DNA from 3 places in the Caldanaerobacter subterraneus subsp. tengcongensis MB4 genome. Region 3 is predicted to be linked to each of the others. Evidence: a T-box and tRNA genes for the amino acid it is inferred to sense, from the RefSeq annotation. Region 3 holds a T-box; the other regions hold tRNA genes.
The links. The T-box of region 3 lies ahead of TTE_RS03740 (valine--tRNA ligase). A T-box ahead of a tRNA ligase gene usually reads a tRNA of that ligase, here a tRNA-Val.

Region 1 (10,702 bases), 920 kb from region 3:
CGCACAATAGCGAGGGCTTTAAGACTGAATGAAGACTTGACAGAAGCGATTGCCTTAGGACACGATTTGGGTCATACTCCTTTTGGGCATTCTGGAGAAGAAGTCCTAAATAAACTCTTAAAAGGTGGATTCAGACACAGCGAGCAGAGCATAAGAGTGGTAGAAGTTTTAGAAAATGACGGAAAGGGGCTTAATCTTACTTGGGAAGTGAAGGATGGGATATTAAACCATTCTACTGGAGGAAAACCCAGTACTTTGGAAGGGCAAGTGGTGCAGATTTCTGATAAGATAGCATATATAAATCACGATATAGACGATGCTATAAGAGGGAGAGTACTAAAACCAGAGGATTTGCCGAAGGATTTGATAGCTATTTTGGGGGATAAGCATGGCAAGAGGATAGACACAATGGTGAGGGATGTCATTTATAACAGCATGGGGAAACCAGAGGTTTCCATGAGCAAGGAGATATATGAGGCGACATATCAGTTAAGGGCTTTTCTGTTCGAAAAGGTATATATTGGCTCGAAAGCCAAAAGAGATGAAGAAAAAGCCAAAAGAGTTGTTGAGCAGCTTTTTTATTATTTCTATGACAATGTAGATAAAATGCCTAAAGAGTTTGTAAGACTTGCCGAAATTTATGGAAGAGAGAGGGCTGTAGCTGACTATATTGCGGGAATGACAGATAAATACGCTCTTTTAAAGTACAAGGAAATTTTTCTGCCTAGCCCGTGGTTTGAGCAAAATATTTTTGACTTATAAAAGAAGGATTTTTTAATTTTTTGTCGAATATATATTGGACGTCATAAAAAGAGGAATTTAACAATTTCTGTCGAATAGAATAATTAGGTGATATTGATGGCTTATACGAGAGAGTCCATTGAAAAGGTGATAGAGGCCAATGACATTGTAGATGTGATTTCTGACTATGTAGAGCTCAAAAGAGCTGGAAAGGAATTTCGGGGACTCTGCCCTTTTCACAGGGAGAAGACGCCATCTTTTATGGTAAGCCCTACTAAACAGGTATACCATTGTTTTGGTTGCAATGCCAGTGGCAATGTAGTGACCTTTATAATGGATATTGAAAATTTAAGCTTTAAAGAGGCTATTGAATTTTTGGCTGAAAGAGCAGGGATTCCTCTAGAAGAAGTAGATTTAAGTGAAGAAGAGGCCAAGAGGAAGAAGATAATTGAGGAAATATACAGAGTAAATAAAATAGCTGCTTTGTTTTTTCATCGGAAACTCTTTTCAGAAGAAGGAGTCAAAGCTTTAGAATACTTAAAGAGTAGAGGACTTAGCAGCACTACAATAAAAAAATTTGGCATAGGGTATGCTCCCTCAAATGATGACCTCCTTAATTTCTTAAAAGGAAAAGGATATAAAGAAAATTTTTTAAGCAAAGCAGGACTTGTGGTTTATAAAAGTGGCAAATACTATGACAGGTTTAAAGATAGGGTCATGTTTCCTATCATCGATGTAAGGGGCAATGTGGTAGGATTTGGGGGACGAGCCCTGGATGATTCTTTGCCTAAATATCTTAATACACCTGAGACTGAAATCTTTAAAAAAGGCAAGACTCTTTTTGCTATAAACTTTGCGAAAAAAACCCAAGATGACAAGTTTATAATAGTGGAAGGATATATGGATGCAATTTCTCTGCATCAGGCAGGTATTGACTGTGCTGTTGCGTCTTTGGGGACCGCTTTGACTGAAGATCAGGCAAGGCTTATAAAAAGATACAAGAAAAATGTCGTGATTGCTTATGATGCTGATGAAGCTGGGGTTAATGCTACGTTGAGGGGACTTGACATTTTAGAAAAATTGAATATAAATATAAAAGTGCTGAGCATACCTGAAGGGAAAGACCCTGATGAATTTATTAAAAAAGAGGGAAGCGAGGCCTTTAGAAGGCTTGTTGAAAATGCTGAAAGTTTGATAGAGTTTAAGTCGAAAATTTTCAAAAAAGGTTTTGACTTTGAAAAAGTTGAAGATAGAATAATATATGTTAAAAAAATTGCAAGTGAAATAGCAAAAATTTCTGACGAAGTGAAAAGAGAAGTTTATATTTCAGCTGCTGCTAAAACTGCTCAAATACCTGAAAATGCTGTTAGAACAGAGGTTGACCGATTTGTCAAGAGGGAAACCGAAAAAAAACAAAAATTTATGTATAGGACTGGCAATATAAGGCATAATATATACAGTAGCAGTAAAATATCACCAGAAAAGTACTTAATTGCATTGCTTTTACACGATAATAATTTGTATCACAAGATAAAAGGTGTAATTAAACCGGATATGTTGGAGGACTCCAAGTTAAAACCTATCTTTGAGGAAATAGTATCGAGTTTAGAGGGAGGAAAACAGGTTCAAATAAAAGATATAGTATACCTTATTCAGGAGGAAGATAACTTAATTTCAGATTTTAACGATATAGTAAAAGCCCTTTTTGAAGCGGAGGACCTTTCGCAAATGGTGGATGACATCCTGCAGAAGATTTTGCTAAATAATCTTGCAAGAAAGAGAGAAGAGATAAGAAAAGAGATATTAAATGCTCATCTTCTGGGGGATGTAGAAAAAGAGAGAGAGCTTCTTATTAAACTTCAAAATTGTGAAAAGGAGATGCTTAAGATAAAAGATGGGCAGAAAGAGAGAAACCCATAGGGAGGGGAAATCTATGAGTAACAATGAAGAATTAGCAAGAGAAGCCATTAATGAACTTATAAATAAAGGGAAAAAAACCGGAATGCTCACTTACAATGAAATAATGGACTCCCTTGAGGATATAGATTTAAATCCTGACCAAATCGAAAAAGTATATGACACTTTTGAAGATATGGGAATAGAAATAGTAGGAGATGAACCCCGACAGGAAGAAATATCAGAAGAGGACCTCAATTTGGACGACCTCTCTCTTCCTGAGGGAGTCAGCATAGATGACCCTGTGAGGATGTACCTCAAAGAAATCGGCAAGATACCTCTACTCACTCCAGAAGAAGAAATTGAATTGGCAAAAAGAATAGAGCAGGGAGATGAAGAAGCGAAAAAGCGCCTGATAGAAGCTAATTTGAGGTTGGTGGTAAGCATTGCAAAAAGGTACGTAGGGCGTGGCATGCTCTTTTTAGACTTGATACAAGAGGGTAATCTCGGGCTTTTGAAGGCCGTAGAAAAATTTGACTACAGAAAAGGGTATAAATTCAGCACCTATGCTACATGGTGGATCAGACAGGCTATAACTAGAGCTATAGCTGATCAAGCTAGGACGATAAGAATTCCTGTGCACATGGTAGAAACTATAAACAAATTGATAAGGGTGCAAAGGCAATTGCTCCAGGAATTAGGCCGTGAACCTACCCCTGAAGAATTGGCAAAAGAAATGGGAATGCCTGAAGAAAAAGTCAGAGAAATTCTCAAAATAGCTCAAGAACCAGTTTCTCTTGAGACTCCTATAGGTGAAGAGGAAGACAGTCACTTGGGAGATTTCATACCTGATGAAGATGCTCCGGCTCCTGCAGAAGCTGCAGCTTACACCATGCTGAAAGAGCAACTCATGGATGTTTTAGATACGCTGACTCCTAGGGAGGAGAAGGTATTGCGGTTAAGGTTTGGACTTGACGATGGACGAGCTAGAACTCTTGAAGAAGTTGGCAAAGAATTTAACGTCACAAGAGAGAGAATAAGGCAGATTGAAGCAAAAGCTTTGAGAAAATTGAGGCATCCTTCAAGGTCCAAAAAATTAAAAGATTTTCTCGATTGATGATGGCTTCTTGACAATCTCGCAAAAATCATTATAATTAATATTAGCGTATTCCTCAGTAGCTCAAGGGTAGAGCAGCCGGCTGTTAACCGGCAGGTTGTAGGTTCGAATCCTACCTGAGGAGCCACTTTTTGGGCCTTTAGCTCAGCTGGCAGAGCGGTCGGCTCATAACCGATTGGTCCGGGGTTCGAATCCCTGAAGGCCCACCATCTCGATAAAAAAAGCATTTGAGGTTGTCAAATGCTTTTTATTTTTTTGTTTTGGAGGATTGTATGAGACTTCCAGAGCGTCTAAAAGCTATCACTAAATACATTCCGCCAGAGGTAAGAGTAGCTGATATTGGCACTGACCATGGGTTTATACCCATTTATCTTGTTGAGAATAAAATTGCTAAATACGTTATAGCAACTGATTTAAATTGCGGTTCCCTCAATAAGGCGATTGACAATATAAAAAATAAAAACTTAGAGATGTTTATAGAGACCAGATTAGGGGACGGATTAAAGGTGCTCACACCTGGAGAGGTGGAAGTTGCGATTATTGCAGGTATGGGTGGGCTTTTGATAATAAAAATCCTCACAGAAGGGAAAGAGATAGCACAAACTATAAAAAAATTCATTTTTCAGCCAATGAGGGATGCTGATAAATTAAGGAGATATCTAGTTCAGAACGGCTATAAAATTTCTGAGGAAGATTTAGTAAAAGAAAGAGGCAAGTTTTATGAGATTATAATAGCAGAACATGGTAGACAAAAGATTGAAAATGACGTATATTACGAAATAGGGCCAAAACTCGTAGAAAAAAATCATCCCCTTCTTAAAGAGTTTTTGCTTTACAAGATACAAAAAATTCGAAGGATTTTGAATAAAATTCCACCTGGAGATCCAAAGAGAAAAGGCTTAGAAGAGAAAATAAAAAAGCTTGAGGTGTTGGGCGATGGCAGTGAAATGCCAAACAATAGTTTCTATAATGGATAGGCTTGCGCCGCGCAAATTTGCCCAGGATTGGGACAATGTGGGGTTAATTGTAGGAGACCCTTTACAGGATGTTTCGAAGATACTAGTAGCACTTGATGCCACTCATGAAGTTGTTGAAGAAGCTATAGAGAAAAAAGTAGATATGATTGTGACTCATCATCCGCTGATTTTTAAGTCTATAAAATCTGTCAGATCCGATACGCCAGTCGGCATGCTTGTCATGAAACTTATCAAACATGAGATTTCCCTTTATGCAGCTCATACTTCTTTTGATATAGCACCAAATGGCATGAATGACATCTTGTGCAATATATTGGGGATTTACGAAAGAGAAGTTCTAGATGTCACATATTCAGAAGATTATAAAAAAGTCGTTGTGTACGTGCCCAAGGGATATGAAGATGTAGTGCGGAATGCCATGTGCAGCGCAGGAGCAGGTTTTATAGGAAATTACAGCGATTCCACTTTTCAGGTAGAAGGCACAGGCACTTTCAAACCTATGGAGGGAGCCGACCCATTTATTGGGGAAGTAGGGAAGTTAGAAAAGGTAGAAGAAATAAGACTGGAAACAGTAGTTCCACAAAAATATTTGGATAAAGTGATAAACGCCATGCTAAGAGTCCATCCCTATGAAGAAGTTGCTTATGACGTTTATTCACTGGCAAATCTCAGGGAAGAGTACGGACTTGGAAGAATAGGAGTCATTGAAGAGACGACTTTGAAAGAATTAGCCTTAAAGGTCAAAGCAAAGCTTAAAGCTGAATCTCTCAAGGTGGTTGGCGATTTAGAAAGAAGAGTTAAAAAAGTTGCTGTATGCGGTGGAAGTGGTGCAAGCCTAATTCATAAGGCTGTTATGAAAGGAGCGGATGTTTTAATAACTGCCGATATAGGCTATCACGATGCGGTAGAAGCCCAGCACCTCGGTTTAGCTTTGATTGATGCTGGCCATTTTGCCACAGAAAACATAGCAGTGAGGTTTATCGCAGAATACTTGATTGATGAAACTCAAAAACAAGGGCATGAAATAGAGGTCTTTGTAAGTGAAGTTCAAAAAGACCCTTTTACATGCCTTTAAGTAAGGCTTGACAATAGCAAAAGCCTGTGGTAATATATCATTGTCTGATATAAAAAATGATATACAATGCATGTGAGTAAGTCGGATGGCCGCGGGCGAGGCATTTGCCTCGCACGAGGAAAGTCCGAGCTCCACAGGGCAGGGTGCCGGGTAACACCCGGTGGAGGCGACTCCAAGGAAAGTGCCACAGAAATGTAGACCGCCTGACGCTTTCAAAGGCGTCGGGTAAGGGTGCAACGGTGCGGTAAGAGCGCACCAGCAGCCGGGCGACCGGCTGGCTAGGTAAACCCCACCCGGAGCAAGGCAAATAGGAGGGAGTAGGTGGCCCGCCATTTCCCTCGGGTTAAGCCGCTAGAGGTATCAGGCAACTGATACCCTAGATAGATGGCCATCTAAAACAGAACTCGGCTTACGGACTTGCTCACATGCTGAAAAATTCTGCTTTCCCGGGGACGGGATTTTTTATTTGCCACTATTTTGCCAGCACAAAAATTGTGAATAGTTTGTTAAAGGGGTTTTTGTCGTTTTTTACTTTTTGTTTGATTTAAAAACGTTTTTTTGTTAATATTATATTTAGCGAAACTCATAGAGAGGAGGAAATACATGAGCATACATATTGGAGCAAAAGAAGGAGACATTGCCGAAACAGTACTGCTTCCGGGAGACCCATTGAGGGCTAAATATATAGCAGAAAATTTACTGGAAGATGCAAAGTGCTACAATGAAGTCAGAGGTATGTACGGCTTCACCGGATATTACAAGGGGAAAAGAGTGTCAGTGCAAGGAACAGGAATGGGGGTGCCTTCTATATCCATTTATGTGAATGAACTTATAACAAGTTACGGCGTGAAAAACTTGATAAGAATAGGTACATGCGGTTCATTACAGCCAGACATAAAGATAAGAGATATTGTGATTGCTATGAGCGCCTCAACTGACTCTGCTATAAATAAAATACGTTTTAATGGAATGGATTACGCTCCTACGGCAAGTTTTAAGCTTTTGAAAAAAGCCTATGACAAGGCTGTTGAAATGGGGATAGAGCCAAAAGTTGGAAATATACTTACTACAGATACTTTCTACCATGACGACCCAGAGAGCTGGAGGCTTTGGGCAAAATTTGGAGTGTTGGCTGTAGAAATGGAGACAGCGGGGCTTTACACTTTGGCTGCCAAGTATGGGGTTGATGCTCTTACTATACTTACTGTAAGCGACAGTTTGGTTACAGGTGAAGCGACCTCAGCTGAGGAGAGGCAGAAAACTTTCATGGACATGGTTAAGATTGCTCTGGAGATTGCATAGTAAAGTGGCATTTGAAAATGCCACTTTACTATTATCTATTTAGAAAGGAGAGATATTTTATGGAACCTCTTAAGTTTAAGCCAATATTTATGGAGAGAATATGGGGAGGAACTGCTTTAAAAGAGAGGTTTGGGTTTGATATTCCTGAAGGCAAAAAAATAGGGGAACTCTGGACAGTGTCTGACAATAGGACGGCAGTTAGTGTAATTGATGGAGGAGAATTTGACGGGAAAAAGATAAGCGATGTGGCGTTGGAATTTGCTGAAAGTCTCTATGGGAAGGGGAAAAAATACGAAAGGTTTCCTCTCCTCATAAAAATCATAGATGCGCAGGATAAACTCTCAGTTCAAGTTCACCCTGATGACGAATACGCCTACAAGTACGAAAATGGTGATTCGGGTAAGACAGAGATGTGGTACATAATAGATGCTAAGCCGGGTGCCAAATTGGTCTGTGGTCTAAAAGAAGGTACCACAAGAGAAGAATTTATAAAACTTTTAGAAGAGGAAAGACTAGAAGAATGTCTAAAAGAAGTAGAAGTCAAGGCGGGAGATGTTGTCTACATTCCTGCTGGGATGGTACATGCGATAGGCGAAGGCATTTTGATATGCGAAATTCAGCAGAATTCCGATTTGACCTACAGGGTCTATGACTACAACAGAGTGGACGAAAAAGGCAGAAAAAGAGAGCTCCATGTAGATAAAGCACTTGATGTAATAGATTTTGAACTCAAATCAGATAAGATAGTGCCTATGTTTGAAGAAATAAAAGGAGGGCGTATTGCAAGAGCAGTTGAATCCCCATATTTTAACGTTGAGATAATTGAACTGGCTGAAAAAATGGAGTTTGAAACTTATGACAGATTTGAAACTCTTACTTCTGTGGAAGGCATATTAGAGGTAGAGTGGGAAGAAGGGACAAAAGTAGTAAAGGCAGGAGAAACTATTGTCATACCCGCTTTTGTAGATAAATACAAAGTTAAAGGAAAAGCTAAATTTCTCAAAGCATATGTGCCGTGAGTTTTATTAAAGTTTTGGCATTTTGAATTGCGCAGCCGTTGACGTCATTGTTGAAATACACGTAAATTTCATCGCAATTTTTTAAATATTCTTCTATGTCTTTTGCCAATTCCTCAAGTTCTTCTTCTGAATAGGAGGAACTGAACAAAGCTTCAGGCCCATGCATTCTAATGTAAGCAAAATCTGCTGTGACAACTTTTGCCTTAGGATACCGGGAGGAATCTGCTATTACCCAGGCGACTTTCAATTTCCTCATAAGGTCATAGACTTCTTCATCAAGCCAGCTTTTATGCCTGAATTCCAAGGCAAATTTGTAGTTTTCTTTCCCTCTTAAAAAGTTTATGATTTTTTCTACATTTTCTTGGTCTTTTTTAAAACTTGGAGGGAATTGCAGGAGAATAGGTCCTAACTTGTCCTTCAACAGGTCTATCCTTTTTTTGAAATTGTTCCACGCTTCTTCCACATCACAAAGTTTTTTTAAGTGAGTTATGTGGCGGGAGGCTTTTACAGAAAAGATGAAACCTTCAGGAGTAGAGGTATACCATTTCATCAAAGTTTTTTCTTGAGGTAAGTGGTAGAAAGAAGAATTTACTTCAGCGCTCAGAAAATGCTTTGAATAAAAGCTAAGCCTTTCTTCATAAGGAAGGTTAGAAGGATAAAAAATTTCTTTCCAGTGGGAGTATGCCCAACCGGATGTCCCTATGTAGAGCTTTTTCCCCATCTTTTTTCCTCCTTTCAGAATGTGTTGCTTTTAAGAGTATGATACAACACAAAAAATCTATATGACAATAGTTTTGTCAAATTAGGGAGTTGCATATCTTAAGAGATTGTATTATAATAAAAACAGACAGATGATGGGGTCATAGCTCAGCTGGTTAGAGCGCTACGTTGACATCGTAGAGGCCACAGGTTCAAGTCCTGTTGACCCCACCATATGAAAATGAAGGCTTTCAGGGCTCACGAGAGCCCGTTTTTTTTTTACTTTTTTTGCTGTTTTGATGCCATTTTGGTGCCAGAATTTTTTCAGCTTTATTCTGGTGACTTGGTTTTTTTCATGCTTAATTTATGGAATTATAAGGCAATAATTCCTGGAGCTGTTTGGCGAATACTTTTCAATATGGTATAATATTTTAAGGCGTGATATTAAAATTGGAGGTGGGAGTGGGGTTGAAAAATCTAAATGGAAAGTGGGGATTGGACTCATCTAAAGAGTTTTACTGGGAGCCAGATGTGGAAGGAGGCTATAGAGTTTACAAAGTAAAGTCTGTTATTATAGAACATCAGTCACTGTATCAGAAGATAGACATTGTAGAACTTGAAACTTGGGGAAAGAGTTTATTTTTAGACGGCAGCCTTCAGTCAACAGAATCAGATGAATTTATATACCATGAACTTTTGGTGCATCCAGCTATGCGTGTTCACCCTTCTCCTAAGAGAGTTTTGATATGCGGGGTAGGAGAGGGGAAGAGCGTAAGAGAAGTTTTAAAATACCCGACAGTAAAAGAGGTAATAGGTGTTGATATAGATAAAGAAGTAGTTGCCCTCTGTCAGAAACACTTGGGTAAAACACCTATTGATGACAAGCGTGTGAGACTTGTATATCAAGATGTAGCAGAATTTATAAAAAATTATAGAGGCGAACCCTTTGATGTAGCTATAGTAGATGTAACAGATGATTTAGATGGGCCTGCTAGGAGTGTTCACCAGTTAGACTTTTATAAAAGGCTTTATGAAATTTTAGGCGAAAAAGCTACTGTGGTAGTGCAGGGGACATCAGCTTTTTCGAAAGTTAAAAATGTCGGCTTTTGCCACATCTATGAGATTCTCAAAGAAGTATTTCCTTTTGTAATTCCCTATGCCGATTACATCCCCTCTTTTAGCGATTTGTGGACTTTTTTTGTGGCTCTGAAAGGAATTAAAGACTTAACCCCAAGGCATGAAATCCCCCGTGACCTTAAGTATTACGATGAATATACAAATGAAAGGATTTTTACTCTAGCTAAGCCTTTGAGAGAAAAACTAGGGGTATGATAGTACCCCTTCAGACTGTTGACAAAATAAAGAAGTGGCATTTTGTGTGTAAATGCGACTTGTTGTCAAAGCGGTAACTAAACTTGGCGAACTTGAGGAGCGAAGGCGGGGCGAGCAAAGCGAGCGGCCACCTGAGCCTGAAAGGCGAATTGGCCGGTACCCCGCCTGAGCCCGAAAAGTGAGCCTTAGTTTAGTCGCTTTGCAACTCTGGAGCATTAACACAAAATGCCACTTAAATAAGAAAGACTTTGTCAACAAACTGTAGGGGTATGATAGTACCCCTTTTTAATTTAAGAAATTGCAAGATTAGATGAAACTTTGACGAAAGGTTATACTTAGTTTTTTATACATAAAATTTTCACTTCTTGCAAAATATATAACCGAATCACAAAAGTGAGGAGGTTATGCCTTTTTATGAAGAGAAAAAATCTCATAATGACAATTTTGGTAATTTTTATAGTGGTCAGTTTGATTTTTTTAAATGGATGCAAGAGTGGGACACAAAAACAGTTTTTTAAGCCTTTTGCTGGGGTTAAGGGTAAGA
Region 2 (10,702 bases), 910 kb from region 3:
CTCAATAGTCAACACCCAATTTCATAAATCAGCATCAATTTTCCGCTTCTTTTAAAAGCTCCTCAAGTCTTTCTCTAGTTATAAAATACTTTTTGCCGCAGAAATGGCACACAGTCTCAATACCTTGTTCTTCTTTAATAAGTTTTTGTATCTCTTCTTTCCCTAAGGCAAGAATAGCACTCTCGAATCTTTCCTGTGAACAGTCGCACTCGTATTTTAGCGGTATTTTCTCTAAAAATTTTACTTCTTCCTCTTCAAAAATAGAGGTCAAAATATCTTCCGGAGTCTTCCCCTGCCTCAAAAGGTCTGTTACAGAGGTAATTTGACCAATAGCCTTTTCAAGCTTTAATATTACCTCTTCTTTTACATCGGGAAGGAGCTGAAGTATAAACCCTCCCGCTGTCAGCACATCCCCTTCCTTCCCCACTAAAACTCCTAATCCTACAGCAGAGGGAATCTGCTCAGAAGTGTAAAAGTAATAGGCTATGTCATCTCCAATTTCTCCTGTCTGGATCTCCACCGTCCCTATGTAAGGCTCTTTCAAACCTATATCCTTTATCACAGTCACATAACCTTTTTTACCAACAGCCCTTCCCACATCTAACTTTCCTTTTTCACTCAAAGGCAAATCGACAAAAGGATTTCCCACATATCCTTTTACAATACCTGGAAAATTGGATACGACCACAATACTGCCTATCGGTCCATCCCCTTTTATGACAAGAGTGACTTTATCCTTCTCTCCTTTCATCATAGTCCTCATCATCGCAACAGCTGTAAGGCTTCTGCCCAAAGCTGCACAGGCAGTAGGCGTAAGACTGTGAATCTCTTTTGCCCTATTTACTGTATCTTTTGAGAGAGCTGCAAAAGCCAGCACATTGTCCTCATAAGCAGTCGCTTTTACGATATAGTCACCCATTTTGTAAACCTCCACCTTTTATATATCAAAAAACCCTAACATATACATGTTAGGGTTTAAAATTCGGCAGTTACAGCTTTCTTACCTTAGAAGCCTGTGGGCCTTTAGCCGCCTGAACTACCTCAAATTCTACCGCCTGTCCTTCCTCTAACGTCTTAAAGCCCTCGCCTTCAATCGCGGAGTAGTGCACAAATACGTCTGTGCCATCCTCTCTCTCAATAAAACCATAGCCTTTCTCGGCATTAAACCATTTAACTTTACCTCTTACCATTTACATCTTCCTCCAAACTAATAAATGATTTACCTATTTATCATAACACCAAAACTTCAAAAAGTCAAACTTTTTTTCAACTTTTTGATAGTGTCAAGATACTGTAGGATTTTTTTAAGACAACCCCTGAAACTTAATTAATTCAGGGCTTCGTTTTATCATGTTCTTTATATAACTTGTGCATATTTTAATGCTCTTAAAACCCTATATATTGGCGTTACTTTCCCTATATTCAAAACCGTAATATTGTTTATTTTTTCATTTGTAGACGTTTTAACTCTCCTTACTGCCTCTTTTATTTGCTTCTCTGTTAATTTGTAACTTCCTGCATTTATATTCTTTTTCTTGCCCCACTCTACTTCTCTTAAGTCTCCTCCATTCTTGCTAAATACCCTTAATTTCGCCATTAACTTTAATCCTTCTCTGCTCCACCCTAATGGATTCCTGCTAAGTCTTGCAGAAAATACATGGCTTATATGCCCTTCTGCACTGCACCCTATTACATCTTCGTCTTCACTGTATATCTTTATCCCTTCCCAATTGTTTAGTATGTATCTCTTCGCTTCCTTTATCTTTTCTTTTTCTTTCTCTTCTTTTGCTATCTTTATTAACTCACCAAATATTTTCTTCACTCCTTCTTTATCCCCTTCATTTATTGCTCTCCATATCTTATCCCTATACTTTGGCTCTTTTGATGTTGCTTTTAATACGTATTTGTTTAAATGATATCTGTCTAACACAAACCTTGATTTTACTATCCATTCTAATCCCTCTTTTATCCATGGTGCTCCATCTCCTGCTATGTATATCTTCTCTATCTTCTCTTCCTTGTAATTTTCTTCTATGTAATTCGCTACATCTATCCATATGTCTTCTGCTTTCTCTCCTACGTATGCCTTGTAATACACATTCTTCAGTACGTTCCTTCCGTTTTTCTCTTCCCTACCTTCATGTATGTATATCAATCGCGGTGTTTCACTGCTGCCATCTTGTAAAGGTACATGGTCTTCATCTGCTTCTATGTATAAAACCCTTACTTCCTTCTTCTCTTTTATTTCTCTCTTCACCTCTACTTCTCCTATTTCCCTTATTGCGTTTAATACCGTCTGTTTACTTATTTTCTCTGGACATGCTTTCTCGCTACTTTTCTCGTATGATTCTTCTATCGCATTTTCTACTAACTTTATTTTTACTCCCTTTTCTATCCTCTCGTGCCGTCCTATCTCTAATGCATCATCCACTAAATATGTATATCTACCATCCTCCCTTGATTTGTAATATGTCCTCTCATATTCAATATCCCCAAGGACTGTCGTTAATCTCTTTTTATCTTTCCTCTCTACTACCCATTTTTCTTTCCTTCTCTTGTCTTCTTTTATTATCCTATCTAACTCCTCAATAATTGCTTCTATTGCCTCTCTACCTAGTTTGTCCGTAAGTTCTTTTATCCTTGCTACAAGCTCTGTAATATTCATTCCATTCTTTAATAAATCCTCAAAAACATTCATCATTTCCCTAGTGAAATTTAGAGCATTTTGTAGTATAATATCCTCAAAAATATGTTTTTTCACAAGAGACACCCCTTTCGTGTTTTTTGTTTTCCACAATCTATTTTATCACAGGGGTTGTCTCTTGTTTTTTCACTTTAAAAATCCTACGATAATTTTACACTATGTTCAACTTTTTATTAAATTCCATATATTTCTAAGTGCGTAGCTAGCTTTCTCCCTTATCACCACGTCAGCTTTATAGTCATAAGGGGTCTCTGTAGCATTTATTATTATTAAGCCGTCCACCATCCCAGGTAAAAAATTCACAGGGGCGACGACCAGCGAAGAACCTATGACTATCAAAAGATCACTTTCCTGCACCTCTTTCAGAGCTAAATCAAAGGCATGAGGCATTGGGTCCCCAAAAAGAACCACATCTGGTCTTAGCATTCCTCCACAGCGGTCGCAACGGGGAGGTATCTCTTCTTTTGCCACTTTTTCTTCCAAAAGTTCAAAACTCACCTTCTCCCCGCATCTTAAACAACTTCCTTCTCTCGTATTTCCATGAACTTCGTAAACTTTTTTTGAGCCCGCCTTTTGATGAAGGTTATCTATATTCTGCGTAATTACCCCCGCAATTATTCCTTCCTTCTCCATTTCACTCAATATATAATGAGCTTCATTTGGCTCTGCATTTCTCATAGAGGACAAAATTTTAAAGCCCACCCTGTAAAACTCCTCAGGTGAATTGAACAAAACTTTTGTGGACAAAACTTCTGTAGGGTCCATATTTTCCCATAAGCCTGTACCAGGACTTCTAAAATCAGGAATTCCGCTTTCCGTAGAAATTCCTGCACCTGTTAAGACCATAGTCTTTTGAGAGGATTTTATAAGTTCCGCCGCTTTTTTAAACAAATTCTTGCTGTCCATAAAAAACAATCCCCCCTTTCAAGTATCAGTATATCACATCTTATTGTTCTTTTTCATTTTTTCTTTAATTTTTCTCTTCACTAAAACTCCTATTTTGCCTGTTTCTTGAGCTGAGAGATTAGGCCATCCAACTTCCCTCACCTTTTCCAGAAGTCCTAGCTCTTTTGCTGCTTCCCACTTCAAAAGCTCAAACAAAAACCTATCTTCCATACCTTCACCCCTTCTTTGTCGATAATCTCCTCTAATTAGCTTTCCCGAAACTTACGTAAAATAAAAAATCCGGGAAGACCCGGATTAAACTGCTATAACTTCTTTTACTTCTGGAATTTCCTCTTTAATTGCTCTTTCAATACCCTCTTTTAGCGTCAAAGTAGCAAAAGGGCAACCTCCACAGGCTCCAGTCAATTTCACTTTTACAACACCGTCTTCGGTGACATCTACAAGCTCTACATCTCCTCCATCTGCCTGAAGTGAAGGTTTTATAAGGTTTAATATCTCTTCTACTCTCTCTCTCACCTAAATCCCTCCTTTAAAACTTTCCTTCTAATTTTCTACCAATAATTTTAGCCACTTCCTCTAAAAATATTTTATCCTTATCATCAAAAGCAGCCAAGTCATCACTGTCAATGTCTATTTCTCCTATTATTTCTCCATTAGCCCAAATTGGAACTACTATTTCAGATTTTGTCTCAAGGCTGCAGGCTAAATAATTATCTTCTTTAGTCACATCATCAACTATTATAGTGCTTTTCTCAGCTACAGCCCTTCCACAAACTCCCTGTCCCACTTTTATTCTAACATGCTCTGTAGGCCTGCCAATATAAGGTCCTATCACTAATTCCCCGTCTTTCATGAAATAAAAACCCGTCCAATTGTAATAGGGCACATTTTCGGATAAAATTCGCACAACTTCCTTGTAAAATGTATCCATATCAGTTATGTCTCTTGCTTTTGCCTTAATTTCGTCAATCAACCTTTCAAAAACCTTTTGCTTTTCCATAGCTACAACTCCCTTGTAAAAATTTTGTCAATATAATTTTACCATAAAACCTATCAAAAACAAAAACTCAATCGTAATACTGCCTGTTAGGGTCATTCAAAACTCTTTTAATCATCCAGTAAGCCAGTATTAATATAAATGGAGTAGCCACCTGCGTCATAGTAAACAATCCAATACCCCATTCTTCATTTAAATATACAGGCCACACAAGAGGTACGTCTTTTACAGTCTCCTCAAACACTCCTCTTAAAAGCTGGTAATAAAAGATAAAAGACCAAAACTGATAACCGTCAGGCATGTGCTTTTTCTGCACGTAAAAATACCTTATGAGAAGAAAAGCTCCTATAGCTACACCAACGAGCTGGGCTGGCCATCTGCCGAAGAAAAACTCTGTCGGCCTTCCCAAAACCTCATGGTTAAATATGTTGCCCACTCTCACCAGCATATTTCCCAAAGCCAGCCCAACTACAGCGAAATCTTCCAGAGGATTTATTCTAACTCCCTTTTTTCGGCAATAATAAAGACCTGCCAAAAAGCCGCCAAGTACTGCACCATGCCATGAAAGCCCACCTTCGTAAATTTTAAAAACCTGTACAGGGTCTTTAACAAACCACTCAGGATAGTTGGCAAGCACAAACATGAGTCTTGCTCCAATAACCCCAAATATCACAACTATCATTAAAAGGTTTAACAAAAAATCCTCATCGTAATTCAATTTCGTCGCCTGCTTATAAAGGTAGTATCCTCCTACCGCAATAGAAATAGCCATAAAAATTCCATACCAGTGAACGGCAATAGGTCCGAATTTAAAAGCATATGGGCTCAATGAAGGAATGTCCATTATCGCTACCTCCAACTTCGATTTTCATTGTATAATACCATTTTACAGCATTTCAACAGCATGTCAAGAGGATTGATTTTTTCAAAGTTTTCTAGTATATTTGGAAAATAGAAAAACAGCTAATATTTCAAAGTAGGGGGCAATGGCATTGGCAACAGGTGCAAAATACTATCACTCCTGCATAAACTGCGGAGGAATAAACACGGACACAAGAAATGAAAAAGGCTTACCTTGTGAGGTGTGCTTGCCGTTTGAAGATGGAGATGTCCTAAAAGGTTTGAAACTCAACAACAGTCTTAAAGGATATGAAAAATACTGGAATTTAAATCAACAATACAAGGAATTTGAAGAATTTTTCTTTTCAAAAATAAACAAAAAGCCCACCGGGTATCAAAGATTCTGGGCAAAGCGGCTTTTACTCTCAAAAAGCTTTACACTCGTTGCTCCAACTGGAGTCGGCAAAACTACATTTGGACTAATTTCAGCTCTTTGGATTGCAAAAAAAGGCGGTAAAGTAGCTCTCGTTTTCCCCACGGTCTCACTGGTAGAACAGGCAGCAAAGAGGTTGATTGAATTTTCTAAAGAAGATGAAGATGTGAATATTCTCTTTTATACGTCTTCGCTGAAAAAAAAGGAAAGGGAAAAATTTGAAAAAAACTTTTCTGAAGGAAACTACGACATACTGGTAATCTCATCCCAGTTCATATCCAAAAGAAAAGAGCAGCTTTCTCAAAAAGTTTTTGACCTCGTATTTGTGGATGACGTAGATGCAGTTTTGAAATCATCGAAAAATATTGACACACTTCTTAATATGATAGGAATCTCACAAAAAGCGATAGACTCAACTTTAGACAATCTAAAAAAAGGTAACAATTCCGATAAAATTCAAATTGAAGAAAAAGCTCCAAAAGGAAGGTTAATCGTCTCTTCTGCCACCGCAAAACCAAAAGGCATAAAACCCCTTTTATTTAGAGAACTTTTGGGTTTTGAAATCGGAAGATTTACTACCAGTGCACGGAATATAACAAACGTGAGAATAAAAGAAAAATCGCTAGAAAAATTGCTCTATATAATTAACCTCTTAAAAGACGGAATCCTGCTCTTTGTACCCACAGAAGAAGAAGGGAAAGAAATTGCAAACTATTTAGAAGAACATGGAGTAAAATTAGGTAAAACATGGGAAGATTTTGAGAAATCTTTTGAAAAATTTAAGGAGGGAAGCCTACAGCTTCTATGTGGCATATACTCTTACTACGGAAAATTAGTAAGGGGAATTGACTTGCCTTTAAGGATCAAATTTGCAGTATTTTGGGGAACTCCCTCTTTTAAATTCAGCACAAAGTTAGAAAATGCTCCCAGATTTATTCTAGAAAGAAATTTTCAGGATTATTTAGAAAACAACCCAAAATTGAAGGCCTACTTCAAAGACCTGCAGAGGCTTTCAACAGAAAAGCTCAGAAAATCTGTAGAAAAATACATATCACCTGAAACCTGGGAAAAACTCATACAGAAAAATTTCCCCACTACAAAATTTGATAAAGAGAAAAATCTCATAGTAATACCTGATGTGTACACATACATCCAGGCTTCTGGAAGGACTTCGAGAATATTCGGTACATCTCTCACCAAAGGAATTTCCATACTCTTTGAGGAAGACGATTCCTTATTTGAACTTTTAAAGGCAAGACTTCTCTACCTCACCGAGGAAGAGTGGACAGAAGAAGGTGAAATTGAGCATTTAGTGAAAGAAGCAGAAGAAACTAGAAAAGCCATTTCAACAGACAGCTCTTCTAAAGACATGAAATCTAGAATGATAATCGTCGAATCTCCTACAAAGGCCCAAACTATTTCAAAATTTTTAGAAAAATCTTCTACAAGAAGATACGGGTCTTTAATGGTACACGAGTCAATAACACAGGAAGGTATTTTGCTTTTAACTGCATCAAAAGGACATTTGTATGATTTGGAGACAAAAACAGGGCTGCACGGCGTGGAGATAAATGATGGCAGATTCATTCCTTACTACAACTCCATAAAGCGTTGTAGTTCCTGCGGAGCTCAGTTTACAGATGAACTACCCCGTTGCCCCTACTGCAATTCAGACAAGATTGATGATAAGAAAAAAATTTTAGAAGCTTTAAGGGACATCGCGATGGAAGTAGATGAAGTGATAATTGCCACAGACCCAGACGTGGAAGGCGAAAAAATTGGGTGGGATATCTCCCAATATATAAAACCGGTAAATAAAAACGTTCAGCGCATTGAAATGCACGAAATTACAAAATTTGGCTTCGATAAGGCCATAAGAAATCGGAGAAACTGTGATGTGAATCTTGTAAAGTCGCAAATTGTGAGGAGAATCGAAGATAGATGGGTAGGATTTGAACTGAGCTTGCGGCTTCAGAAAAATTTTCAAAACTCTAATTTATCTGCAGGAAGAGTGCAAAGCACCGTTCTCGGGTGGATTTTAGAAAAAGAAATAGAACACAGTAAAAGCAAAAAAACTGTAACTCAGTTCACACTGGATAATGGATTTAAATTTGAAGTAGATGGAAAAATAGATGTAGACGAGGTAGAAGTGGAGATAGTAGAAGAAAAAGAACAGGCGCTTTCTCCCTTACCACCTTTTAATACTCCTTCTTTGTTGACAGCTGCTTCTCAGCAATTTAAACTGCCTGTGCAGCAGATAATGGAAATACTCCAGACGCTTTTTGAGCTAGGCTTTATAACTTATCACAGAACAGACTCCACCAGAATTTCTTCTACAGGACAGAAAATAGCGCGGTCATACCTTGAGAAAATAGGTAAAATTACCCTTTTGTCTGAAAGAGAATGGGGTAAAGAAGGAGCTCATGAGGCCATAAGACCGGTAAAACCGATATCTCCAGAAGAATTATCTGAATTCATCACAGAAAAAATAGCTGCCTATTTAAGTCCCATGCACATAAAAGTGTATTCTTTGATATTCAATAGATTCATGGCAAGCCAAATGACATCCCCTGTCGTGATAAATCAAAAAATTTTGATTAAGAATGGTTCTTTTCAGGTAGAAAGGGAGGTGCCAGTAAAATTACAAGAAGAAGGATGGAATATTTTTAACCCAATAACAGTCTATACACCCTTTGAAGAGAAAAAATACTCAGTAGTTTCTAAGAGGACTTACACTACTCACACAGTTCCCCTTTTCACACAAGCTTCTTTGATTGAAGAAATGCAAAAAAGAAATATAGGCAGGCCCTCCACATATGCAAAAATAGTAGATATACTTTTCAAAAGGAAGTATATAATTGAGGACGTTTATAAAAGGCTTAGAACCACTGCTTTGGGAAGAAAGGTCTATTCGTACTTGTCAGAAAGATATATGAACTACATAAACGAAGAAACTACCCGCCAATTGGAAAAGCTCATGGAATCAGTCGAAACAGGAGAAAAAGATTACCAGAGTGTTTTAAAAAACTTATATGAAGAATTAAACGAGATTCTAATAAAAAATTAAAAACTTTGGCACCAAAACAGCAAAAAATAGAAAAAACGGTCCTTTGATAGGACCGTCAAAGTCTTAATTTTACTATGGTGGGGTCAACAGGAGTCGAACCTGTGACCTCTGCGATGTGAGCGCAGCGCTCTGACCAGCTGAGCTATGACCCCACCGCTTCTTTATTTATTATAATACAATTTCAAAGCACATGCAAGGAGATTTTATTTGGCAAGTTCATATATTGCGTGAGCGTAAATTTTTGCGTTTAATATCAGGTCTTCAATTTCTATGTACTCATCAGCCTGATGAGCCAGCTCTGGTTTTCCTGGGAAAACAGGACCAAAAGCTACAGTATTCGGCATTTCTTTGGCATAAGTTCCACCACCTATAGCCAAAAGCTCTGCTTTCTGTCCCGTCTGCTCTTCATAAACCTTACTTAAAATCTTTATCAAGGGATGATCAGGTGGGAAATACAAAGGCGGCTGGTGCAGCATATCCTCTATTCTCATACCCTGACCTTTTATCTTCTCCTCAAAAATGTTCATCCAGTCTTCATACTTGTGCTTGACAGGATATCTTATATTCAATCCCAATACTCCCTTGTCCTCATCTATCGAAACAGTTCCCACATTAAAGGTGAGCTCTCCTGTCTCATCTTTTAGGTATATTCCAAAAGTTTTGCCATTAGTCTCCATGCCAACATTCGTCGCAAAGAAGTGTATAAAGTCCTTCACATCGCTTTCATCTAAATTTATTCTATCCAAAAAGAGGAATAGTTGCATTATTGCGTTTTTCCCGAGATGTGGAAGGCTTCCATGGGCAGGTATCCCAAAAGACTTTATTACTAAATCGCCTTCCTTCTCCTCAAATTTAAGGTCATACCCCGTTTCTCTTACAAAAGCTTCTAATTCATTCAAAATCTCTTTCTTGGTATTTTCCTCTTCAACCTTAAGCCTCGCCTCACAGTAACCGGGGACCACATTGGGCCTTTCTCCACCTTTGATGTATTTTACCACTATTCTACTTGGCTTTTTATTAAAATCTTTGACCACATTGAACATTGTTATTCCTTTTTCTGCATGTATAATCGGGTACTGTGCATCAGGAGTAAAGCCCATTGTGGGAGCTTCATCGTGTTCCAGATAATATTTTATCTCATGGGACCCTGTTTCTTCATTAGTCCCGAAAATAATCCTCACTCTTTTCGAAAGCTTAAGGCCTGCATCTTTTATGGCTTTTAGGCCATATAAAGCAGCGATTATTGGCCCTTTGTCGTCCACAGTACCTCTCCCATATATCTTTCCGTCGTGTATCTCAGCTCCATAGGGCGGATATGTCCACCCATCCCCTTCAGGCACTACATCCAGGTGCCCCAGCACTGCAATCATTTCTTCTCCTTCACCGTACTCTGCATACCCTATATAGCCGTCCAGGTTCTTAGTTTTAAATCCCAACCTTTCTGCAATTTCAAGCGCTTTCTCTAGCGCTCTTGCAACGCCTTCTCCGTACGGCATACCTGGTTTCGGTTCATCCTGCACGCTTTTTATTCTGACTAATTCCTGAACGGATTTTATGATTTCATCCCTCATGCTGTCTATGTAAGAGTTTAAATCCATAAAAATCCCCCCAACAAATTGGTAATTTACATATCTATTATATACTCAAACTTAAATGTTTTCAACATTTTTTACCGCGCACCTATTTTCTGGTCAATTACTTTCCAGAAAGAGGGGGTTTCAAAACCAATCCTCCACACACATATTCCATGGAGAT
Region 3 (10,702 bases):
TTATTTCTTTTAAACTTCACATTATTATGTGAAAATGCTCACAGCCTTTTCACAATTTCATTATTGGTTACTCAAACTAAAGGGGTATTATATAAATGTAACAGCAAAAAATAAAAAAAGGAGTGGTGTTAAGATGAATTTTAAAAAGACTCTAGCAGTAGTACTTACAGGAGGAATGCTTTTAAGTGGAGTGGCAGGTTATGCTGCAACAAATGGCAGCACGGTGAATATTCCACAAACAAAGCAGTATTCAAGTGAAGCTCCAAGGTATGGCATGAGCAGGAATGCAGATTTTCTAGCTAAATTGACTGGAAAAAGCGCAGACGAAATCTTAAATGAGTTAAAGGCAGGAAAGACAATGGTCCAAATTGCAGAGGAAAATGGGATAACACTTGACAGCCTGAAGAAAGCGTTAATTGAGCAAAAAGAAGCTTATATAGACCAGCTAGTAAAAGAAGGCAAAATAACACAAGATAGAGCTTCCGCCATGAAGCAAAATATTGAGCAGAGAATAAGCTCTTGGGATGGAACATGTCAATACGGCAAAGGTTCTGGATTAGGGCTTGGAATGGGCTATGGCAAAAATAATGCTGGAAAAATGAGCGGTTTTGGTCAGGGCTTTGGAGCAAAAGAACAGTACAGAGGAGGTAGATAAAAGGCAGGGATTACCCCTGCCTTTTATTATATATTTCCATTACTGGCTTTAGTTTTAAAGTCAAGTAAGATGCCACAATGGCTTTTATTATATCCCCGGGTATGAAAGGAAGAGCTCCTACCATAATGGCTTTTTTCAAAGATATGCCCGCAACAAATGATAGTTGCGTTATTCCTGCGATATAGACCAGTATTATTCCAAATAGAATATATGCAAGAAGTACGTTAAAAAAGTTTACCTTTCTGTTCCTCAAGGTCAAAGAGATGAATAAAGCAGCGAAGGGCCAGCTTAGTATGTACCCTCCTGTAGGTCCTACGATGACGTTTATTCCACCAGTCAGGCCGGAAAAGACCGGCACTCCAACTGCCCCCAAAAGGTCAAAGACAAAAAGGCTCAAAAAAGCAGCGACAGGATTTAAAAGTCCTCCTGCGAGCATCACTGCAAATGTCTGTCCTGTTATTGGCACAGGAGAAAAAGGTAGAGGTATTTTTACAAACCCCATTATAAAAGTTATAGCAGCAAATAGGGATGCCATAGTCATGTCTTTAGTTTTTATCATTTTTTTGCCCCCTCAATTGAAATTTTCATGGCTATATTATAAATTCTGTGCTGAAAATTGTCAACCATATTTTAAAATTGGTTAACTATTTTTCTAAAAAATAATCCCCCTTTGCGGGGGACAATGAATTACTCATTTTTATCTTCGAATTTTAAATCTGCCATGTCGTAGGTAAATTCCGCAAGTCTTACATTTAGGTATATTGGCATGTCAGTGCGAACCGCTAAAGCTATGGCATCACTCGGTCTCGAATCCAGCTTTATAAGTTTATCTCCTTGTTTTATATGAACTTCCGCGTAGTAGGTGTCGTCTTTAAGGTCAGTTATAACCACTTTTTCTGGTTTTCCGCCCAGCTCCTCAATTGCTGATTTTAAAAGGTCTGGGGTGAGAGGTCTTGGAGGTTTTATTCCTTGAAGAGGTATCGCGATATTTTGAGCCTCTAATGGTCCTATCACTATCGGCAATACTTTTTTCTCATTTTCATCTGTCAAAAGTACGGAAAAATTGCCCTCCACGTCCATGGTGATTGCCTTTACATTAAATCTCAACATTTTTTACACCTCGATTTCAATGCAATACTTTCCTTAATATCATTATATCATACTTGTGCAAATTTAGCCTGATAAATTATGTAGTCAAATCAAAGGATTTGAGGTATAATTTTAATTGGGATAGAAATTTTAGGTAGTAAAGGAAGGGCTGAAAAAGGAAGGTGGGAAGATGTCAGAAAAGAATGAATTGGTTGTAGCGCAGGCTTTAGCTGTAAAGACAGGACTTATCTTGCCAAATGATGATATTTCAGAGATTGTCTCTGATGCGGTTAAAGGAATTGCTGAGGATGGAGACATAGTTTGCGTTACAGAAGCGGTTGTGGCAAGGTCTCAGAACAGGTATGTGACCTGTGATGACCTGTCTAAAATGATCAAAGAAGGGTTTAAATTAAACCCAGGAAGCACACTGGCAGTTGTGTATCCTATCGCCAGTCGAAATCGATTTGCCCTTGTTTTGAAGGCCATAGCTAAGGCAACTGATGGAGGAAGAGTGATTGTCACTTTTCCAATTCCGTCAGATGAAGTGGGCAATCAAGTGATAGACCCTGAAATGGCAAGGATTCGCCTTGGACTTAAGACTGTATACAGGCATTTAACTTCTGCGAGAGGAAGCACGCCTCACTTAAATATCCTGATTAGAGAAGTGATAACGGCTTTGATACTCCAGTCTCTGGGATATAGCATTGTGGGCATGAGAAAAATTTTAGGAACAGGTCTATCAGACATAACTGTGAGAACTCCTGAGGGGTTGATTGCTCCTTTAGAAGTTACTTTTACAGACCATCAAAAGGCTGCAAAAAAAGCTGTAGAGATTTTGGCAGACATGCCTGAAGCTCGCAAAGCCTTTGCAGCAGGTGTGGACCTTGGAAGGAAAGAGTTTGTTCTCTTTGATGCTTTAAAATACGTTTCTGGAGATGAAAATCCAATTTATCAGATTTCTTTTGCCGATAAATTGGATGCCTTTGCAGATGATGAGGCTATATATTCCGAAGAACTCGGCAATGAGATGTTCAAGCATCCTATAACAGGGATAGACTACAGGAGGTTGTATTTGGACCTCATTGAAGAAACAGGGGCAAAAGGCGAGGTAATATTTACAAACAACCCCTTTAAAGTATATGAGATGGGCTATTTGGACGGAATAATTCTGGGAGAGGTCCATGCAAGGAAATTCCGGAAAGACCTTTTCTTGGCTTTTGGAGCAAAGGTTCCTGTGAAGACGCTGGAGGAAATAGGCCCTGCTCCTTGGGGAGTTATAGGCTCCAATGTTTCTGACTATCAGAAAGGGGTATTGAAATTGCTTCCTGAAGACGCAGATGGCACAGCGGAGAGGATAAGAGAAAAAATACTAGAAAAGACGGGCAAAGATGTGGATGTGCTAATCTTTGGCGACGGAGCCTATAAAGACCCGGATACTGGTATATATGAATTGGCAGACCCATATCCATCTTTAGGTGCATCGGAACGGCTGAGAGGATTTAAATTAAGGGAAGGAAAGAAACTAAAACTTGCAGTAGATACCTTGTACAACAAAGGCTACAGCAGAGACCAGATTGAGGAGATTTTAAGTCAAAATCAGGAAGAACAAAGCGACTTAGGTACTACTCCGAGAAGACTGGTGAGCATAGCAGCCACGCTTGCGGACCTTTTAGCCGGATCAGCAGACCAGGGAACCCCCATTGTTATAGTAAGAGGTATGAAAAGAGGGTGATTTTCACCCGACATTTATGTCTTTTTAGCAAGTTGTTTTACTAGAGAGTAATTGAAAATTTAAAGGGGGAGATAATATGCCTGCCTTAAAAATTGCTGCCAATGTGTTAACTATCGGCAGGGCAGTAATAGGCATAATCATTGGGGGATTAGGGGCCTATCAGGGGCGGAAGGCTTTAAAGGCCGTGGTTTTGCTCTTTATGACTGCATGGTTTAGTGATGTTGCTGACGGATTTTTGGCGAGAGCTTCAAAAGTAAAAGTCAAAGACTGGATCGGGGAGCACGACCTCTACGCTGACATGACGGTATCTGCGGGAGTGCTTTATTATTTGACTTCTAGCAATTACATTCCTGTTTATGCGGGATGGGGAATTTTTATTGGCTCTGTAATTTTACTTTACTATTTCCCATCCACTACTCTTGCAGAAGGGCTTCAGGCAATACCCTATGCTCTTATGATATACACAAGCTTTGTCCATATCCCATTTTACGGATTTTTAATAGTGGCTTTTCTGCTTTTCCTGATAGCTATAACTTGGCCGCGCTTTCCGAAGGAAAAAGTGCCTGGCTTTTTAAACGGGATGAGGAATTTAAAAAAGCGAATTTGAAAGGATCTATTGACAAGTCCGGAAACTTTGGATATATTATATATCAAAATGAAATATTAGGCTGTGAAGGAGAGGAGTAGGTGTACACTGGCTACAGAGAGGGACATCCCATGGGCTGAAAGGAGTCCCGCCGAAGGTACACCGAAGGTAGTTCTGGAGCCTGCGGGCCGAAATTGGAGTAGGCCTGATCGGGTTTTGCCCGTTACAGCGTGAGTGATAAATGAAGGTGGTACCGCGGAATGCCCTTTCGCCCTTCCTTGGGTGAAAGGGTTTTTTTAAAGAGGAAGATAAAACAAAGGTCTAAGGGGTGTGAGGGATGAAAGATATAGCAAAGACGTATAATCCTAAGGAGTTTGAAGACAGGATATATTCTTTCTGGATGGAAAAAGGCTTTTTTACTCCAGAGATTGATCCAGAAAAGAAGCCCTTTACTATTGTGATACCCCCTCCGAATGTCACAGGAGAACTTCACATGGGACATGCTCTGGATAATACCCTGCAGGATATACTGATAAGGTGGCGAAGGATGCAGGGCTATGCAGCCCTTTGGATTCCTGGCACAGACCACGCGAGCATAGCCACAGAAATAAAGGTTTTGGATAAAATAAGAGAAGAAACAGGGAAGACTAAAAAAGACCTTACCAGAGAAGAGTTTCTGGAAAAAGCCTGGGAATGGAAGGATAAGTATGAGAATAGAATCTTAAGTCAGCTCAAAAAACTGGGGTCTTCCTGCGACTGGACAAGGACAGCCTTTACAATGGATGAAAAGCGTTCAAAGGCTGTAAGAGAAGTTTTTGTGTCCTTATACGAAAAAGGCCTTATATACAAAGGAAATAGAATAATAAACTGGTGCCCCAGCTGTAATACTGCCTTGTCAGATGCAGAAGTGGAGCACAAGGAGCATAAAGGACATCTTTGGTACATCAAATACCCTGTAAAAGGGGAAGAGGACTATGTAGTAATTGCTACAACAAGACCTGAAACCATGCTGGGGGATGTAGCTGTAGCTGTGCATCCTGAAGATGAGAGGTACAGGCACTTAATTGGCAAGACTTTAATACTTCCGCTTGTAGGAAGAGAGATACCTGTCATTGCGGATGAGTATGTGGACCCCTCCTTTGGAACAGGAGCTGTAAAGGTGACTCCAGCTCATGACCCCAACGATTTTGAAATAGGTGTAAGGCATAACCTGCCTTTTGTAAATATAATGAATGAGAATGCGACAATAAACGAAAACGGAGGTAAATACGAAGGCCTTGACAGGTATGAAGCTAGGGAAAAAATAGTGAAAGACCTTGAGGAACAAGGACTTCTCTTGAAAGTAGAGGAGCATGTCCACAATGTAGGTCATTGCTACAGATGTGATACAGTTGTTGAGCCTTTGCTTTCTGAACAGTGGTTTGTCAAAATGGAACCTCTGGCAAAGCCAGCTTTACAGGTAGTAAAAGAGGGCAAAATAAAATTTGTACCCGAGAGGTTTGAAAAAATCTACACAAATTGGCTGGAAAACATAAAAGATTGGTGCATTTCAAGGCAGCTGTGGTGGGGACACAGAATACCAGCTTGGTACTGTGAAGATTGCGGCCATGTGACAGTTTCTAGAGAAGATCCTGTAAAATGTGAGGTCTGTGGCAGCACTAACATACATCAGGACGAAAATGTGCTGGATACATGGTTTAGCTCTGCGTTGTGGCCATTTTCCACTATGGGCTGGCCGGAAGAGACTGAAGATTTGAAGTACTTCTATCCAACAGATGTATTAGTCACAGGTTATGACATAATATTCTTCTGGGTCGCAAGAATGATATTCATGAGCCTTGAATTTATGAAAGAAATACCATTTAAGTATGTGTTAATTCACGGACTTGTAAGAGATGCCCTTGGAAGAAAGATGAGCAAATCATTGGGGAATGGAATAGATCCTCTGGAGGTTATAGAGAAGTATGGAGCTGATACACTGCGCTTTACGCTTGTAATAGGAAATGCGCCCGGAAATGACATGAGATTTAGCTGGGAAAAGGTAGAGCACAGCAGGAATTTTGCGAATAAGCTGTGGAATGCATCCAGGTATGTGCTTTTGAACCTGGATGAAAATGATACAAATCTGTACCTTGACAATCTAGCCCTTGCAGATAAGTGGATATTGACCAGATACAATAACATTGTAAAAGAAATAACAGACAATTTAGAAAAATTTGAGCTGGGAGTTGCCGCTTCAAAGCTTTACGACTTTGTGTGGAGCGAGTTCTGCGACTGGTATATAGAGCTTAGCAAGCCTGTCCTTTACAGCGACAATGAGGAAGCCAAGAAAGTTACAAAATCTGTATTAAGATATGTGCTTGACAATACATTGAGGCTTTTGCATCCTTTCATGCCATTTATTACCGAGGAAATATGGCAGAATTTGCCCCATGAAGGGGAAAGCATAATGGTGGCAGAATGGCCAAAATACAGGGAAGATTTAAACTTTGAAGAAGACGCCAAAAAAGCCGAAATTATAATGGAGGCTATACGCGCTATAAGGAATATAAGGGCGGAAGCCAATGTATCTCCTTCTAAGAAGGCAAAAGTAATAATAGCTGTGGAGAAAGAAGAGCATGAGAAAATTTTTGAGTCTGGTAAAAACTATATAATGAAACTTGCTGGAGCGAGTGAAGTGGCAATTGAAAGAAACAGAGACAACATACCTCAAAAAGCTATGAGTGCGGCCATTTCCGCAGGGCTGATAGCCGTACCTTTAGAAGAGCTTATAGACCTTGAAGAGGAGATAAAGAGGCTTGAAGAGGAGAGAGAAAAGGTATTGAAGGAAATTGAAAGAGCTCAAAGCCTTTTGAACAATGAGAATTTTGTCAAAAAGGCTCCTGAAAAAGTGGTAAATGCAGAAAGGGAAAAGCTTGAAAAGTACACTGCTATGTTAAAGAACATAGAGGAAAGATTGAGCCTTTTAAATAGTTAATCCTGTCAGGGGGAGTTTTATGATTTCTCTTTTCAAAAATTTAAAAAGGCAAAAGAAAGAACCAGAGATTGTAATAAGGGAAGCGAAGGTAAAAGATGCCAAGGGCATAGTCAAACTTTTAAATAGCATTGGAAAAGAAAAAGTGTATATAGTCTCGGAGAGCTTCAACTGGACGGAAGAAGAGGAGAGGCAGCTTATTAAAAATCTCGACAGGACCAAGGACCTGATTCTCGTAGCAGATTATGGGGGTGAGATTGTAGGCTGTCTCACCCTCTTCCGCTACTATGGCGGAAGGTCTCCAAAAGTGCAGCATATTGGAGAAATAGGAATAAGTGTGGATGCGCGCTTTAGAAATAGAGGAATTGGCACCAGGCTTTTTGAAGAGGCTATAAAATGGGCAAAGAGTAGAGGTTATGAGAAACTTTGTCTGAGCGTGTTTAGCACAAATGAAGTAGCCATACATCTTTACAAAAAATTTGGCTTTATAGAAGAGGGGAGGAGAAAAAAGCAGTTCAAAATAGGCGATGAATATGTAGATGAAGTTTTAATGGGACTATTTTTATAAACTTAAAATAGGGGATGGGGCAAATGACATATGAAGAGGCTATCCAGTACATTCACAGTACTTACAAGTTCGGCATGAAATTAGGACTTGAAAATATAAAAAGGCTTTTAGGATATATGGGGAATCCTGAAAAAAATCTCAAAATTATCCATGTAGCAGGGACCAATGGAAAAGGGTCCACTTCTTCTTTTATAAGCAGCATTTTAAAAGAAGCTGGCTATAAAGTGGCTCTTTATACTTCCCCTTACCTGGAAGAGTTTGAAGAGAGGATGAAAATAAATGGAGAAAATATTTCCAGGGAAAAGCTCGTTTACTATGTAGAGTACATAAAGCCAATAATTGCAAGGATGGTACAGGAAGGATATAATCATCCAACAGAGTTTGAAGTCATCACTGCCATTGCTTTTAAATACTTTTCCGATGAAGAAGTAGACTTTGTGGTGCTGGAAGTAGGACTGGGGGGGAGATTTGATGCCACAAATGCTATTTCTTCTTCACTCGTTTCAGTTATAACTTCTATTGATTATGACCATATGGACAAGCTTGGAAATACCTTAGGCGATATAGCCTATGAAAAAGCAGGGATAATAAAGAAGAAAGGAGTTGTAGTAAGTTTTTACCAGCAAGAAGAGGCCTTAAAAGTGATTAGTGATGCCTGTGAGGTAAGAGAAGCCTATTTAACTATCCTGGATAAAAATAATATAGTGATAAAAGAGCAAAATTCAGATTTTCAGGTTTTTGATTATAAAAATTTTAAGGATTTGAAGATAACTCTTCTGGGTACTCATCAGATTTATAATGCTTCTCTTGCGGTGGAAGTCATTCAAAAACTTAAGAATATTTATGGATATCAGATAAGCGAAGAGGCAATAAAAAGAGGCTTAATGAATGCGAAGTGGCCTGGGAGATTAGAAGTCATGAAAAAAAGGCCGTACGTAGTAATAGACGGTGCACACAATCCGCAGGGGATGACAGTACTGAAAGAAAGCCTGAAATTATTTAATTATAGGAGATTAATTTTGGTTATTGGGATGCTTAAAGATAAAGAAGTAGATAAAATGCTTAATATCATAACTCCTGTGGCAGATGTAATTATAACTACTACTCCGCTAAGCGATAGAGCCTGTGGGGCAAAAGACCTTGCCAGCAAAATTTCTAGAAATAGTGTGTTCGCAGTAGACCAAATTGACAAGGCAGTGAATGAAGCACTAAAAATGGCAGGTGAAGAGGATATGGTCCTTTTTTGTGGATCTCTTTACATGATAGGCCATGTGAGGAAATTGTTAAGAGGAGTACTAAATAAAAAATGACTTTAATATAATGAAAGGTGTAGAGCCCGTGAAGAGAAGGTGGTTGTTATGGAAATTACAGGTAACACATTGCTGCAGGAAATAGATAAAGCACTAAAGGCAATGAAAGAAGCAGAGAGAAATTTAGAGATGTTAGAAAATGACAACTACCTTAAGATAAAATTGGCTCGACTGAAGTACGACTTTGCGAGACAAGAATATTTGAGACTTTTGAGAATTGCCAGGGAACAAAAGCTAAAATATAACATGAGCGAATTGGCGGAAAAAATAGTAGACTAATGACAAAAGCGGTCCCAAAAGACCGCTTAAGTTATTGTTCAGGAACTTTGATTTCCTCTTCGAAATCGCATTTAGAATTTTGCGAATAAGCGCAGCAAAAACCATTGCAATTATGAATACATGTAATTGCATTACATTTCTTCATCGTAAATAGATTAAATTTTATAGGCTTTAAATCCTGCATCATTGCTATTTCGAAGTATGTCATAGTTATCGCCTCTCATACTTTTGATACTTATATTATACACTCTATTCATTTATCTGTCAATTGCAAGTAAGAAAATTAAAATTTCAAAATATGGAGTAATTTTTGGACCTTTACCCCAAATAGAAAAAACTTTTGCAATTATTTTAAGCTTTTTCTTTATTGAAAAAACATAAGGAATATGGTAAAATAGACACTGTCGGGGCATGGCGCAGCGGTAGCGCGCGCGGTTCGGGACCGTGAGGTCGCAGGTTCAAATCCTGTTGCCCCGACCATAATAGTAATCATGCATGTTCCAGGACTTATCCACAGGCTAAAAAAACGTGTGGTTGCAAAGCAATTAAAATATTGTGGTAATGACAACAATATATCAGAAAAATAAGGCCACCCTACTGTTAAAATTAACAAGAGGGTGGCCTTTTATAATTTTTTTATTACAAGCATTTTGTCTTCCTTAGAAATTTCTAAATTATAAAACTTCCTGATTATAAAACTTCCTGCAGGACTCTATAGTTGTCTCTATAAATTTTTCCTGACCGTTTATTTCAAATAAATGTATGGATTTAGACAAAGAGTCCTTGTATTCTTCTCTGCCAAGGTTGTACTATGCAATTGCTTTTCTAAAGTATAAAAGCCCCAAGCTACTTAAGTAGAGTGGTGTGATAAGAAAAACAGAAGAGTACATGGTACTACAGGAGAAAGACCAATTGACAGACTAAAGAGGGAAAACTTAAAGCCTTTGCCTCCATTGGATAAATATCAAAAATTTCTGGAGGAACCAAGGAAGGTACATAAAGATATCTCGTAAGTTGTGATGGTGTAAGGTATGGAGTACCATAGCAGTACAGCGGGAAAGAGGCAGTTGTTAGGGAGAAAATGGCAAAATTGAAATTCTCTACGATAGCAAGGCGATAACAGTACATGACAAACATGAGTGTTTTGTTACATTTTGCTTGATATCAGTGAAGATAGATATTATAATGAATTAAAAAAGCAATTAAGAAATGATATTTTTATTTCATGATAGGAGGTACTAAAGCTTATGGAATTTCTAACGCCTGGCGAAAGAGTTAAAAAAATAAGAAAGATGCTCAAAATGAAACAAAGAGAACTGCAGTCTGAGAATATCACAAGAGGTTTTATAAGCATGATTGAAGGCAACCGAACTACTATGAGCAGAGAAACTGCTTCTATCATTGCAGAGAAATTTAATAAAAGAGCTCAGGAACTTGGTATTGATTTAAATATAGATGGTGATTATCTTTTGATGACTCCTGCAGAAGAAGCAGAGTATTATTGTATTC

Region 1: it has a tRNA-Val gene. The T-box ahead of TTE_RS03740 (valine--tRNA ligase) is inferred to sense a tRNA for this amino acid. The anticodon was not compared.
Region 2: it has a tRNA-Val gene. The T-box ahead of TTE_RS03740 (valine--tRNA ligase) is inferred to sense a tRNA for this amino acid. The anticodon was not compared.

The regions. Positions count from the first base shown of each region.
Region 1 covers NC_003869.1:1,694,621-1,705,322, reverse strand. The annotation lists gene TTE_RS08445 (deoxyguanosinetriphosphate triphosphohydrolase) at 1-762, shown strand, start outside; gene dnaG (DNA primase) at 859-2,661, shown strand; gene rpoD (RNA polymerase sigma factor RpoD) at 2,675-3,754, shown strand; tRNA gene TTE_RS08430 (tRNA-Asn) at 3,807-3,881, shown strand; tRNA gene TTE_RS08425 (tRNA-Ile) at 3,888-3,963, shown strand; gene TTE_RS08420 (tRNA (adenine(22)-N(1))-methyltransferase) at 4,027-4,731, shown strand; gene TTE_RS08415 (Nif3-like dinuclear metal center hexameric protein) at 4,691-5,806, shown strand; RNA gene rnpB (RNase P RNA component class A) at 5,880-6,234, shown strand; gene deoD (purine-nucleoside phosphorylase) at 6,410-7,108, shown strand; gene TTE_RS08405 (type I phosphomannose isomerase catalytic subunit) at 7,168-8,127, shown strand; gene TTE_RS08400 (DUF72 domain-containing protein) at 8,108-8,848, opposite strand; tRNA gene TTE_RS08395 (tRNA-Val) at 8,984-9,060, shown strand; gene TTE_RS08385 (methyltransferase domain-containing protein) at 9,289-10,158, shown strand; gene TTE_RS08380 (glycosyl hydrolase family 18 protein) at 10,573-10,702, shown strand, end outside.
Region 2 covers NC_003869.1:1,683,049-1,693,750, forward strand. The annotation lists gene hslO (Hsp33 family molecular chaperone HslO) at 35-919, opposite strand; gene TTE_RS08335 (cold-shock protein) at 990-1,190, opposite strand; gene TTE_RS08340 (ISLre2-like element ISTte3 family transposase) at 1,358-2,761, opposite strand; gene TTE_RS08345 (SIR2 family NAD-dependent protein deacylase) at 2,867-3,610, opposite strand; gene TTE_RS13560 (small, acid-soluble spore protein, alpha/beta type) at 3,644-3,820, opposite strand; gene TTE_RS08350 (NifU family protein) at 3,905-4,126, opposite strand; gene TTE_RS08355 (GAF domain-containing protein) at 4,140-4,610, opposite strand; gene TTE_RS08360 (prolipoprotein diacylglyceryl transferase) at 4,678-5,451, opposite strand; gene rgy (reverse gyrase) at 5,594-8,947, shown strand; tRNA gene TTE_RS08370 (tRNA-Val) at 9,023-9,099, opposite strand; gene pepV (dipeptidase PepV) at 9,151-10,545, opposite strand; gene TTE_RS08380 (glycosyl hydrolase family 18 protein) at 10,617-10,702, opposite strand, start outside.
Region 3 covers NC_003869.1:775,303-786,004, forward strand. The annotation lists gene TTE_RS03715 (DUF2680 domain-containing protein) at 134-655, shown strand; gene TTE_RS03720 (biotin transporter BioY) at 666-1,214, opposite strand; gene TTE_RS03725 (bifunctional nuclease family protein) at 1,343-1,765, opposite strand; gene TTE_RS03730 (coenzyme F420-0:L-glutamate ligase) at 1,935-3,476, shown strand; gene TTE_RS03735 (CDP-alcohol phosphatidyltransferase family protein) at 3,553-4,083, shown strand; T-box leader at 4,138-4,341, shown strand; gene TTE_RS03740 (valine--tRNA ligase) at 4,400-7,039, shown strand; gene TTE_RS03745 (GNAT family N-acetyltransferase) at 7,059-7,604, shown strand; gene TTE_RS03750 (bifunctional folylpolyglutamate synthase/dihydrofolate synthase) at 7,628-8,914, shown strand; gene TTE_RS03755 (hypothetical protein) at 8,963-9,193, shown strand; tRNA gene TTE_RS03760 (tRNA-Pro) at 9,599-9,673, shown strand; partial or broken gene TTE_RS13735 (Mu transposase domain-containing protein) at 10,048-10,330, shown strand; gene TTE_RS03765 (tetratricopeptide repeat protein) at 10,441-10,702, shown strand, end outside.